Linked DNA regions of Luteipulveratus mongoliensis. The protein of the gene in region 2 interacts with the protein of the main gene of each other region in a pairwise test. Links are inferred from orthologs where the notes say so. Each region holds a gene or a part of one and is shown on either strand. Other genes may lie near its edges.

The links.
Region 1: the proteins of aceE (region 2) and VV02_RS07735 interact in binary tests that used the Escherichia coli proteins (3 or more experiments, as listed by UniProt). The link is inferred for Luteipulveratus mongoliensis from one-to-one orthologs.

What each region holds. Positions count from the first base shown.
Region 1 is NZ_CP011112.1:1,621,438-1,627,270, forward strand. What follows is about bases 977-3,975. They hold VV02_RS07735 (ead/Ea22-like family protein), read right to left. Parts: upstream 2,634-3,975; coding sequence 2,319-2,633; downstream 977-2,318. Other genes in these bases: VV02_RS07720 (hypothetical protein), read right to left, coding at 977-1,311; VV02_RS07725 (hypothetical protein), read right to left, coding at 1,451-1,924; VV02_RS07730 (hypothetical protein), read right to left, coding at 1,921-2,322; VV02_RS07740 (hypothetical protein), read right to left, coding at 2,630-2,920; VV02_RS07745 (hypothetical protein), read right to left, coding at 2,917-3,669. In the rest of the region: VV02_RS07710 (DNA cytosine methyltransferase), read right to left, coding at 1-487; VV02_RS07715 (hypothetical protein), read right to left, coding at 594-857; more of VV02_RS07720, read right to left, coding at 970-976; more of VV02_RS07750, read right to left, coding at 3,976-4,213; VV02_RS07755 (hypothetical protein), read right to left, coding at 4,404-4,766; VV02_RS07760 (hypothetical protein), read right to left, coding at 4,748-4,909; VV02_RS07765 (hypothetical protein), read right to left, coding at 5,528-5,737; VV02_RS07770 (helix-turn-helix transcriptional regulator), read right to left, coding at 5,734-5,833. UniProt on the Escherichia coli protein: May act as a double-stranded DNA (dsDNA) mimic. Probably regulates the activity of a dsDNA-binding protein.
Region 2 is NZ_CP011112.1:2,772,894-2,779,066, forward strand. The notes cover bases 1,770-5,108. They hold aceE (pyruvate dehydrogenase (acetyl-transferring), homodimeric type), read right to left. Parts: upstream 4,733-5,108; coding sequence 1,970-4,732; downstream 1,770-1,969. Other genes in these bases: VV02_RS13260 (class I SAM-dependent methyltransferase), read right to left, coding at 1,770-1,884; VV02_RS13270 (DUF3052 domain-containing protein), read left to right, coding at 4,945-5,108. In the rest of the region: VV02_RS13255 (glycerophosphodiester phosphodiesterase), read left to right, coding at 1-1,107; more of VV02_RS13260, read right to left, coding at 1,168-1,769; more of VV02_RS13270, read left to right, coding at 5,109-5,364; VV02_RS13275 (peroxiredoxin), read left to right, coding at 5,361-5,825; VV02_RS13285 (Nif3-like dinuclear metal center hexameric protein), read left to right, coding at 6,078-6,173. UniProt on the Escherichia coli protein: Component of the pyruvate dehydrogenase (PDH) complex, that catalyzes the overall conversion of pyruvate to acetyl-CoA and CO(2).

The DNA.
Region 1 (5,833 bases), 1.2 Mb from region 2 along the record:
GATCAGGTTGACCGTCTCCGTCTCCCAGACACCACGGGCACGGTTCCACGTCGCTATCGGCTTCGGCACTGAGGAGTCCTCTCACGTTCTCGGCGACGACCAGCGAGGGCCGCAGCTCGTCGATGGCGCGGAGCATCTGGCCCCACAGCCCGGATCGGGTCTTGCCCTCGCCGTCTCGGATGAGCCCGGCGCGTCGGCCGGCGTGGCTGACGTCCTGGCAGGGGAAGCCGCCCGCGATGATCTCGACGAGGCCGCGCCAGGGTGACCAGTCCACAGTGGAGACGTCACCAAGGTTGGGCACGTCAGGCCAGTGGTGGGCGAGGATGCAGCACGGCGAGCGATGCGGCTCGTAGTGCCCGACCGTGCCGTCGTCGCTGACCTTGCAGACGTCGGCGACGGCGACGGTCTCGGCGTTGAAGGCAGCTTCGAGCGCCATGTCCAGGCCGCCCGTCCCGCTGAACAGGGAGACCAGTCTCGGCCGGCTCATGGCTTGTCGTCCTTCCGTGTGCGGCGTGCGTCTGCGGTCCATGACGCGAGGCCGATGCCGAGCGCGATGATCAGGCCGACGACGAGCGCGCCGGTTAGGTGGCCACTCATGGCCACACCCGGATCTCGATGAACTGGTAGCGACCGGGGTGGTCGCGCAGGATGCGCCTGGTCTGGCCGTACAGGACCGGCTTGTCCGACAGCCACCGCACGGGCTCACATCCGGTCGTGGCGAGTGCTCCTGCGAGGCAGTCGATCCGGCGCGTGTAGCCCTGACCCGAGTCACTGAGACAGCGGCCGTTGCTCATGAACGCCCAGCGCCACTGGCGGTCATGCGCTGAGCGGGTGACTTCGATCCGAGGGTTTCTCATTTTCGGTCCTTCTTGGCTGGTGGTGGGACGGGCGCGGCGCAGTCCTTGAGCAGGTATGTAATCTCGCGGGTTGCCTTGGAGCGCCCTGGGTTTCGCGCTTTCCTCTTGCTGCTCACAGGTACGCCCCGATCCGGTCGGTGGGGGATGCCTTGGCGCAGCGCTCAGCCCACGCCCGCATGCGCCCCTGGAGGCACTGGTCGTAGTCGCCCCACCCGTTGGCGGGGTTCATGGCGCGCCACTTGTCCGGCTCCGTTGCCATGTGGTTGAGCACACCGAGGATGTGCTCGCCGACCTCGCGAGCGGGCTTGCCCTTGATCTCACGCCACCCCAAGAAGCCCGCCTCGCGGAGCATCTTGGACAGGTTGTAGGTGACGTTCAGTTCGTCATCGGTGGACTCGTTGCCACGGCCGCAGTGTGGGCAGGCATCGCGCAAGATCCAGACGTCGGCGCTCATCGCCGTCCCCTGCCGATCTGGTCGAGGTTCGATGGCTCGTTCCATGAGTGCTCGTCCGGGACTAGCGGCGCGGACACGAACGCCGTTGCGAGCCAACCGGTTACGGCACCAATGACGATGCACACGACGATGGCGGTGATCACGACTCGGCATCCGCGATGTCGTGACCGTCGGCGTAGAACCGCGCGAGCCGCCAAACGCCATAGGGGAGATCGGCGGTCTTCAAGAACTCCCGCCACCGTGCGGCGTCGTAGCCCTTTAGCGCGTCGCGTCGGACGGGAACGTAGTAGGCAGGGTCGTACGTCTTGTGACCCTCGGGAACGGTCGCGATGATCTCGACCCTGACGACGTGCTCGTTGCTGACCAGCGTCGTCTCGCCGTCAGTCCACTGACCGCCGCTCATCTCGCCGACGTAGCGGTTGCCAGATACGGCCGTGACGAACGCGAGCGTCCCGTCCGGATGCGTTGGTCGCGGGTCGGCCACCTCGGCCAACGTCCGCAGACGCCGTGCGGCAGCTTCGTACTTCCCGCCCTGCCGGTCGAGCAGCGAGGCAGCGTCGCGGTAGGAGGCAGCCTCAGCCTTGTTCTCGTCTGTGGTCTGCCCGATGCTCATGCTGGCGTCCCTTCGTAGTGGTCGTCATAGGTGGCGTGGTCGTCGCACGGGCGGCCGAACAGGTCGGCGTCGCAGCGTCGGCACGTGGCGTCTGGGTGGTCGTCGCATGCACCGGACACGGAGCACGCGCAGGCCGCGCACTCGTCGTCGGCGTCCATCTCGGACAGGTACGTGCCGTGCTCGGCCTGCAACCGGTTGAGGTGCCCGAGCAGGTCAAGCACCTGGGACTCGTCCAGCAGGAACCCGGCGACGTCGCACGTGCCCTCGTAGACACCGCCCGCGTATCGGCGTGCGGCTGCGTCGAGGTCGCTGCGCCAGATGTCGCGGCCTGCGTACGTGACCAGGCGTGCCCCGGTGGACTGGGCGAGGATCAGCTGCGGCGCCTCGGTGCGGGTCATGACTCACCACCGAGGATCAGGTCAGCGAGGGCCAGCGCGTCCGTGTCGTAGTCCACGTCCAGCCGCCAGGACTCGGCGCGCTCGTCCAGCAACTTGGCCATGCCGATCCCGACACCGGGGTGCATGGTGGCGATGTACTCGGCGTCGGCGCGCTTGTCGAAGTCCTCGGACACGGCGACGTCATCCCCGGAGCCGCGGCCGGAGAAGACCACGTTGTACAGGGTCGGGTCGCTGTACCAAGGTCCGGCCGTCGCCGCCGCCGCTCGCTCGCGCAGCACCTTGGCCGCCTCACGCAGTCGCTCGGCGTTCATGACGCGGGCCTGTGGATCCAGCAGCCCTGGCCGCCGACCATCCGGCACTCATCGCAGCGCGCCTTCTCGTCGGCGCGCACGGCATCGTCCAGGACGGCTTCCATCTCGGCAAGCTGATTGACCGTGACCTGATGACCGGCCAACTCGACTGTGGGCCGGGGGTGTTCGCGGTGTGCGCGTTGTGCGTAGCCCACCTGGGCGTACGTGGCCGTGGACTCGATGCCGTTGTCCCAGCCGAACGCGATCCGGTCGCCGCCGTTGATGGCGCGACACTTGAATGAGGTCATGACGCGCTCCGAGTCCAGAAGTCGTCACACGTCTCGGGCGTGGTCGAGTCCTCGGTCAGCGGGTGCGCCGCGATCGCCTCAGTGTCCGACGCGTAGACCGGGACGTCCGGGTAGTTCCGCAGCACCTTGCGCACACGGATGGAGGTACGCAGGTCGTCCTCGATGTAGGCAGGCGGAACGATCAGCGCAACGATGCGAGCCTTGGATGCGCGGAACCCGCGTGACCCGGTGGTGCAGACGCCGTACCCCTCGATCACGGCGGCAAGGGCAACGCCCTCGTCGCGCGCAGTCTCGTAGTAGTCGGCGCTGCCGTCGAAGTAGGCGTAGAACCCGCACTTGCAGTCGAGCGCCGCGACCGTGTGCATGGACTCCTCGGCGTTCTCGGCCTGCTCGGCGTCGATCAGTGCCTGTGCTCGACGCTGCGCCTGGTCCGCCTGCTGACGGAGTGCCGCTGGGCTCGTCCGGGACGACGGCCACGACGACGACCAGAACCGGGTCGACGAGGACGTGGGCGGCGGTGTGGTGTGGATGCTGTAGCCGCCAGCGCCGTACAACGAGTTGAAGAGGTCGGCCTGGAGCCTCGCGTAGATGTTCACGGCCCGGTCCTGGAGGCACTCAGCCACGTTCTCTCCGGGCGTCCACACAGACTGATGGGAGACGCCAGTCAGGCGACCCAACCCATCGACTCGGAACGCGCGCAGGCCGAACATCGAACCGGCCGCGAACGGGCGGTCAGAGAAGTCGCTCATGCCGGAACCGCCTCACGGTCAGGCACCTGCACCGGTGCGTGCTCGGGAACGGGGACGGTCAGCGGCTCCAGCTCGATCTCGCGCTGGTCCTCGCCGATGTCGCCGCAGATGATCAGGGTCAGGTGGTTCATGACGTTGCGACCTCTCGCTTGTGCGTCGCGAAGAACTGCGACTGACGCTCGTTGGATGCCTCGATCAACGCGGCCTGGATATCGGCCGCCACGTCATCGGGCATGGGATCGGCGGACCGGACGCGGACCCACCAGTCAGCGAGGCGCAGCTTGTGCTTGGCCTTCGCTGCGGCGACCTCGGGTGCGTCGCCGGACACGAGGTGTACGTGACCCTCGGCGACGGCCTGGTCCTCGATGCTGCGCTTGAACTTGGCCGAGCGGCCGTGGAGCGCACGGGCTGCGGCGTGGCATGCCAGGCAGTTGGCGACCCTGGTGTCGGAGTGGAACGCGCATGTGGTCGGACGACGGCGTGCAGCGTGCATCGCCGAGAGGTTGTGCTCGTGCTGGTCGTGCCGGTTCTGGAGCGTGTCCATCGGTAGACTCCTTGGATAGGTGAGGGCAGACCTGGTGGCTTGGCGTCTCCGGGGTCTGCCCTCGCTGCTGTGTGCTGAAGTGGTCCGGGACGACGCCGCGGCCTGGCGAGCGAGGCGTACGCCGTCCCGTGGTGTGTGACCCGGTCGGCGGCGGGGGGACCCACATCGGGTGCAACCGCCGACCGGGAGATCAGGAAGACGCCCGCCAGACGCCGTTGCGCGAGTAGCGGCGCGACGTGCGCTCGGAGTGGTAGTCGCCGACGCGCTGGATCCGTTTGGCCGACGCGTAGCCGCCGAGGATCGCTGGCAACAGGCTCGGCGAGTGCGGGGCGAACGCGACGCCGTCCAACTCGGCTGCAAGGACTGCCTCACGCCTGACGTCGTCGGCCGTAAAGGTCTCGCCGTCAGTCCGGTAGTTGAGGATGCAGACCTCGATGCCGATGCGGATGTACTCGCCGTGACCACGGTGGGCTGCCTTGTCGGCGGCCTGCACGGCTGCGATGCCCTCGGCGCGGAGCTTCTCGCCCGTGACGGTCACTTCGACGTGACCCACTGGACGAGTGCGACCACAGCCCAGACCCCGACGCCAGCGAGCGCCAAGGCGAACAGGACGCAGAAGACGAACCAGGCTCCGAAGGCGGCGCGCGCTCCACCGGATGGGCGGCCTACGTGGTCGAAGCACTTGTCGCGGTCCATGAACGGACGGGCGGTGCAGTTACGAACGGCGCATGAGCGCATGGCTGAGTCCTCTCGTTGGGTGGTGCCCCCGGTCGAGCGGCCGTCACCGCCAGGTGTCCACGCGGGTTCGTGGGTTCACTGCTCGACCGGGGAGATGAAGTGCCCGGCCGCTCAACCCGTGGGGGTGGGGAGCGACCGGGCCGTGCGACACATCCGAGCGACCCGTTGCTAGGACACGACGGGGGCCACGTGCTCGGCAGTCGCAGCACCCCCAACCGGTTCTAAACCGTGCCGAATCAAGTTCGGTGAAGGGGGCTCAATCCCGTTGGTAGTGCTCAGGATTGATAAGCCTGTTCAGTAGGGCTGATGCACGTCTGCGTTCCCTGGCGGGGCCTTGCGCTGGTCGGTGTGCCCTCTCGGCAGTCCGTTGCGCTCGCTCCCACTCGCCGTGTAGCGCCCGTACCAATAGGGCCCCGTACCTTCGGCGTGCTCAGCTATTCAGTTCTCAAGTTGCACCCCGCTCGTGGCGGGGAAGTCGTTAGCGCTTGCGCTCACCGTTCGTGCACATCGGGCACCCATAGCCGCCGCAGTACTTGCACTTCCAGTACGCGGCCCACATGCACGAGGTGGCGGTACTCATGACGGCCACCGGTCGAGCCACTCGTCGACGTGCTTGCGGAGCGAGACCTTGCCCTTCTCGCCCTTCCGCTTGAACTCCAGCGGCGGTGGGAAGGAGCCGTCATCAACGCCGGTCTCCCACTTCGCCCACGCGCGGCGGACGGTGGACTCGGACGTCTGCGTGTCGGTGGCCACGTCGCGCAGCTTGAGGACGGTGGTGGTCATCACGCGACGACCTGCTCAGCGACCGCCATGAGCGCGCTCGGCCGAGTGCCGAGAAGCGTTGCGAGCCGGACGATTTCGTCGGCCGTCAGCGGAGAGTTG
Region 2 (6,173 bases):
GATCGTCGAACCTTCACCGGACTCGCCGCTGCTACCGTCGCGGGCGTGGTCGCTGCACCTGGGGCCGCTGCGGCCGCCCCCACCCCTCATTCCCAGAGCTCAGGTCGACCGGGCCATCACACGAGGCCCATCGTGGTCGGTCACCGCGGCGCGTCGGGCTACCGGCCCGAGCACACGCTCGCGTCCTACACGCTGGCTGCGCACATGGGTGCCGACTTCATCGAGCCCGACCTGGTCATCACCAAGGACGGCGTGCTTGTCTGCCGGCACGAGCCGGAGATCAGCGGGACGACGGACGTGTCCAAACGGCCGGAGTTCGCTGCTCTCAAGAAGACCAAGTCGCTGGATGGTGTCGCGACCACGGGCTGGTTCGTCGAGGACTTCACGCTGGCCGAGCTGAAGACCCTGCGCGCGATCGAGCGGCTGCCCGCGCTGCGGCAGCACAACACGACCTACGACGGGTTGTGGGAGGTGCCGACCTTCGAGGAGGTCCTGCAGCTGCGCAAGCGCCTCAGCCGTGAGCTGGGTCGGGAGATCGGGGTCTACCCCGAGACCAAGCACCCGACGTACTTCCGCACCCAGGGTCTGCCGCTCGAGGAGCGCCTCGTCGGGCTCGTCCGCCGTTACGGCCTGGACCGGGCCAAGGCGCCGATCTTCATCCAGTCGTTCGAGCTGAAGAACCTGCAGGACCTGCGGCACCGGCTGCATGTGAAGGCTCCGCTGGTCTTCCTCACCTCGGCCAGCGGCGGGCCGTTCGGCGACGGACGGACGTACGCCGAGCTGCTCACCCGAGCGGGTATGGCGACGTATGCCAAGGACATCACCGGGCTCGGTCCGGACCAGGCGCAGATCATCCCGCGCAAGGCCGACGGCAGCACCGGTCCCGTCACGACGCTGGTCGCGGACGCGCACGCCAACGGGCTGCAGGTCTGCCCCTACACGGTGCGCGCCGAGAACGTGAACCTGCCGGCGAACTACCGCAAGGGCACCAAGGACGACGACTTCGGGCGGGTGCTGGACTACTTCGCGGTGCTGTTCGGCACGGGCATCGACGGGCTGTTCAGCGATATGCCCGACCTCGCCGTGCTGGCCCGCGACCTCCTCTGACCCACCGCTGGTCGAGTAGCCGGAGGCTCGTTCCTCGTCTACTCGACCAGCGGTTTGGTGTCAGGTGGCGGTGAAGATGGTGGCCGCGCCGGTGTAGGTCCGCTCGCCGTCGTACGGCTCGATGGTCCGGGCGGCCTCCGGCGCGAACGAGGCGATGTACGCCGTCGCCGCGGCGTGGTCGGCGACCGCCTGGGTGGCATGGTGCTCGGCCTCGACCTGCTCGAAGTGTCGTCGCAACGACGGCTCACCGTTCTCCGAGGAGAACTGGCTGATGAGCGGGGCGAGACCGGCTGCGGCGCGGAGGTCGGCGGTGTGGGCGTTGCCGTTGGTTCCGGCGACGAACGTGCCACCAGGTCGCAGGACCCGGCGAACCTCGGAGAGCGTCCGATCGAGCTCGGGCACGTGGTAGAGCATCCACATCGCACAGACCGCATCGAACGAGCCATCGGCGAACGGCAGGTCGGTCGCATCGACCACCTCGGCCTGGACACCTCGCTCCAGGGTGAGCTCGACCATGCGGGCCGACTGGTCGGTTGCCGTCACGGTCGCGTCAGGCAGGGCTGCTGTGAGGTGAGCGGCGAACTCGCCTGTGCCACAACCGATCTCGAGCACCGTGGACGGCTTGACCTCAACGATGCGGGCCAGCGCGAAGTCCTGAGGTTGCAAGCCGTCAGGCGTTCCGCGCCAGATCGAGCGGCGCGCGTTGAGCGGCGACTCGTCGGCGTACTGCCGTCGGACTTGGGTGCGGTCACTACCGATCGTGGTGCTCTCCGTCATGGCCAGCACGCTAACCGGCCAGAACACCGTTCACATGCTGAACGGACCACCTCAGGGGGCGGTCCGTTCAGCATGTCGGGAAGTGCTAAGACTCGCCGCCGGCGTTGCCGGACGTGCCTGCCGTGACGTCGAGCAGCTGGTACTTCTCCGCCGCCTGGCGTGCGGCCTCAGCGGGCATCTCACCGCGGTCGGCGAGCATCTGCAGGGCACGCACGGCCATCGACGGTCCGTCGATGTGGAACGCCCGCCGCGCCGCCGCGCGGGTGTCGGAGAACCCGAACCCATCGGCACCGAGCGAGGTGAAGTCCTGCGGTACCCACTGCGCGATCTGGTCCTGAACCGCCCGCATCGAGTCCGAGACGGCGACCACCGGGCCGGGCGCGTCCTTCAGGCGCTCGGTGACGTAGGGCGTACGCCGCTCGTCCTCCGGGTGCAGGAAGTTGTGCTGGTCGCTGGCCAGGCCGTCGCGGCGCAGCTCGGTCCAGGACGTCACCGACCACACGTCGGCGACGACGCCGAAGTCGTCCTTGAGCAGCTGCTGTGCCTCAAGCGCCCACGGCACTCCGACGCCCGAGCCGAGGAGCTGCACGCGACGGGCGTCCTTGCCCAGACCCTCCGTGCTGCCCTCGTTGATGCGGTGCATGCCGCGCAGGATGCCCTCGGTGTCGACGTCCTTGGGCTCGGCCGGCTGCACCATCGGCTCGTTGTAGACCGTCATGTAGTAGATGACGTCCTCGGGGTTGTCGCCGAACATCCGGCGCAGGCCGTCTTGAACGATGTGCGCGATCTCGTAGCCGTAGGCCGGATCGTAAGCAACCACAGCGGGATTCGTCGACGCGAGCAGGTGGCCGTGCCCGTCTGCGTGCTGCAGGCCTTCACCGGTCAGCGTGGTCCGGCCGGCTGTCGCACCGATCATGAAGCCACGCGTCATCTGGTCGGCAGCGGCCCAGATCGAGTCGCCCGTCCGCTGGAACCCGAACATCGAGTAGAAGACGTAGACCGGCACCATCGGCAGACCGTGCGTGGCGTACGACGTCCCGGCCGCGGTGAACGCTGCGATCGAGCCGGCCTCGTTGATGCCGAGGTGCAGGATCTGACCCTGCTCGGACTCTTTGTACGCCAGCATCAGCTCGGCGTCGACCGAGGTGTAGTGCTGCCCGTGCGGGTTGTAGATCTTGGCCGTCGGGAAGAACGAGTCCATCCCGAAGGTGCGCGCCTCGTCCGGGATGATCGGGACGATGTGCTTGCCGAAGTCCTTGTCCCGCATCAGGTCTCGCAGCACGCGGACGAACGCCATCGTGGAGGCGACCTCCTGCTTGCCGGAGCCCTTCTTGGCCACGGCGTACGCGGAGTCGCCCGGGAGCTTGAGCGAGGGCGACGTCGTACGACGGCTGGGCACCCCACCGCCGAGCGACCTGCGCCGCTCGAGGAGGTACTTGATCGCCGGGTCGTCGTTGCCGGGGTGGTAGTAGGGCGGGAGGTAGGGGTTCTCCTCCAGCTGTGCGTCTGTGACCGGGATGTCCATCGAGTCACGGAAGGTCTTGAGGTCGTCCAGCGCGAGCTTCTTCATCTGGTGCGTCGCGTTGCGGCCGGCGAAGTGCGTGCCGAGGCTGTAGCCCTTGATCGTCTTGGCGAGGATCACGGTCGGCTGGCCGTGGTTGGTCATGGCGGCGGCATAGGCCGCATAGACCTTGCGGTAGTCGTGGCCACCGCGCTTGAGCTTCCACCAGACGTCCTCGTCGGACCAGTCCTTGACCATAGCCGCGGTGCGCGCGTCGCGTCCGAAGAAGTGCTCGCGTACGTATGCGCCGTCGTTGGCACGGAACGTCTGGTAGTCGCCGTCCGGGGTGTCGTTCATCAGGTGGACGAGGGCGCCGTCGCGGTCCTGGGCGAGCAGCGGGTCCCAGCCGCGGCCCCAGACGACCTTGATGACGTTCCAGCCGGCGCCGCGGAAGAAGGACTCCAGCTCCTGGATGATCTTGCCGTTGCCGCGAACCGGTCCGTCGAGTCGCTGCAGGTTGCAGTTGATGACGAACGTGAGGTTGTCCAGTGACTCGTTGGCAGCCAGCTGGAGCAGTCCGCGCGACTCCGGTTCGTCCATCTCGCCGTCGCCCAAGAACGCCCAAACATGTTGCTGGCTGGTGTCTTTCAGGCCCCGGTTGTGCAGATAGCGGTTGAGCTGGGCCTGGTAGATCGCGTTCATGGGACCGATGCCCATGGACACCGTCGGGAACTCCCAGAAGTCCGGCATGTTGCGTGGGTGCGGGTAGGACGGCAGCCCGGCCGGCTTGCCGTCGACCTGGTGCGAACGCTCCTGACGGAACCCGTCGAGCTGGTCGGCCGTGAGCCGTCCCTCGAGGTAGGCGCGCGAGTAGATGCCGGGGGAGGCGTGACCCTGGATGAAGATCTGGTCGCCGCCGCCCGAGTGGTCCTTGCCCCGGAAGAAGTGGTTGAAGCCGACCTCGTAGAGCGTCGCCGCGGAGGCGTACGTCGAGATGTGACCGCCGACGCCGATGTCGGGGCGCTGCGCCCGGTGCACCATGATGGCGGCGTTCCAGCGGATCCAGGCGCGGTAGCGGTGCTCGACCTCCTCGTCGCCCGGGAACCAGGGCTCCGCGTCGGGGGAGATCGTGTTGATGTAGTCGGTCGCGGTCAGCGACGGCACACCGATCTGGCGCTGTCGAGCCCGCTCGAGGAGCTTGAGCATGACGTAACGCGCCCGGGCCTGACCGCCCTGATCGATGGCAGCGTCGAGGGAGTCCAACCACTCCTGGGTCTCCTCGGGATCAATGTCCGGGAGCTGACTGGGGATGCCGTTCAGGATCGGTCCTGCGTCCTTGCGTGACACGGTCTGTGTCCTCTCTCGCGTGCTGGCTCTGCGGGCAAGTCTGCTCCCCAGATGCCCGGTCCGCGACGCCGGGAGGGTTACCCGTGAGTACTCCGATCGGCCTACGCCGGTCGCCTCCGACGGGGGCAGCTGAGGTGGGATGGTTGCAAAGCGCGGCGCTTCCTAGTGGACTACGCATCAACTTCACGCACAGAGAGAGGTAGGTAGGGCTGGTGAACGAGACCGCAGGGACGACACCCGCGGCCAAGCTCGGCTTCGAGGACGGGCAGGTTGTCCAGGAGCTGGGTTGGGACGAGGACGTCGATGAGTCGCTCCGCGACCAGATCGAGGACGCTGCCGGATCACCGCTGGAGGACGAGGAGTACGACGGGATCGTTGATGCCGTCATCCTCTGGTTCCGCGACGGCGACGGAGACCTGACCGACGACTGTGTCGACGCTCTCACCAATCTCGGCGAGAAGGGCTTCGTGGTGCTGCTGGTGCCCAAGGCCGGACATCCCGAGCACGTTGACGCCAGCGACATCCAGGAAGCCGCGCAGACGGCCGGCCTGAAGGCGAGCTCCTCGACCAAGGCCGGCGACGACTGGATCGCGACCAAGCTCGTGCAGGGTGGCATCGCCAAGCAGCGATGAGACCTGAGACAGGTGCTCGCGCACCGGCGTTCTCCCTCAAGGACCAGTTCGGCCAGGACACCACGCTCGCATCCCTGACCCAGGAGCGAGCGGTCCTGCTGGTGTTCTACCCGTTCGCCTTCTCCCGGATCTGTACCGGAGAGCTGGCGGCGATCCGGGACGACCTGCCGCACTTCGACAACGAACGGGTGCAGACCGTCGGGGTCTCGTGTGACCCGATGTTCACGCTGAAGGCCTGGGCCGACGCCGAGGGTTTCGACTTCCCTCTGCTGTCCGACTTCTGGCCGCATGGTGTGGCGGCCCGGGCCTACGGCGTGTTCGACGAGCAGTCGGGCATGGCCGTACGCGGGACGTTCCTGGTCGACCGCGACGGCGTCGTGCGCTGGGCACTGGTCAACGGGCCCGGCGAGGCGCGCGACTTCGGCGGCTTCCACGAGGCGCTGGCGACGTTGGACACCTGAGCCGACTAGTCTGTCCTCCGCTCCGCCGCACAACGTGGCGGCGCACCGTTCATCGACGATGGCGGCCCCGGTGAGCCTGCGAGCCGGGACGCAGGAGGAGATGGACGAGAAAGCGCACGAGGGCCTGTAGCTCAGCTGGTAGAGCACCGCGTTTACACCGCGGGTGTCGTCGGTTCGAACCCGGCCGGGCCCACACAGCAGTCATGTTCGGCGCAGCTGCGCCGAACATGACCGACCAGGGGAGTGCGCACGATGACGACGAGCGGCACCACGCTGTCCGAGGTGCTCACCGTCCTCGACGGGCTCTACCCGCCCGACACCGCCCAGTCCTGGGACCAGGTCGGGCTG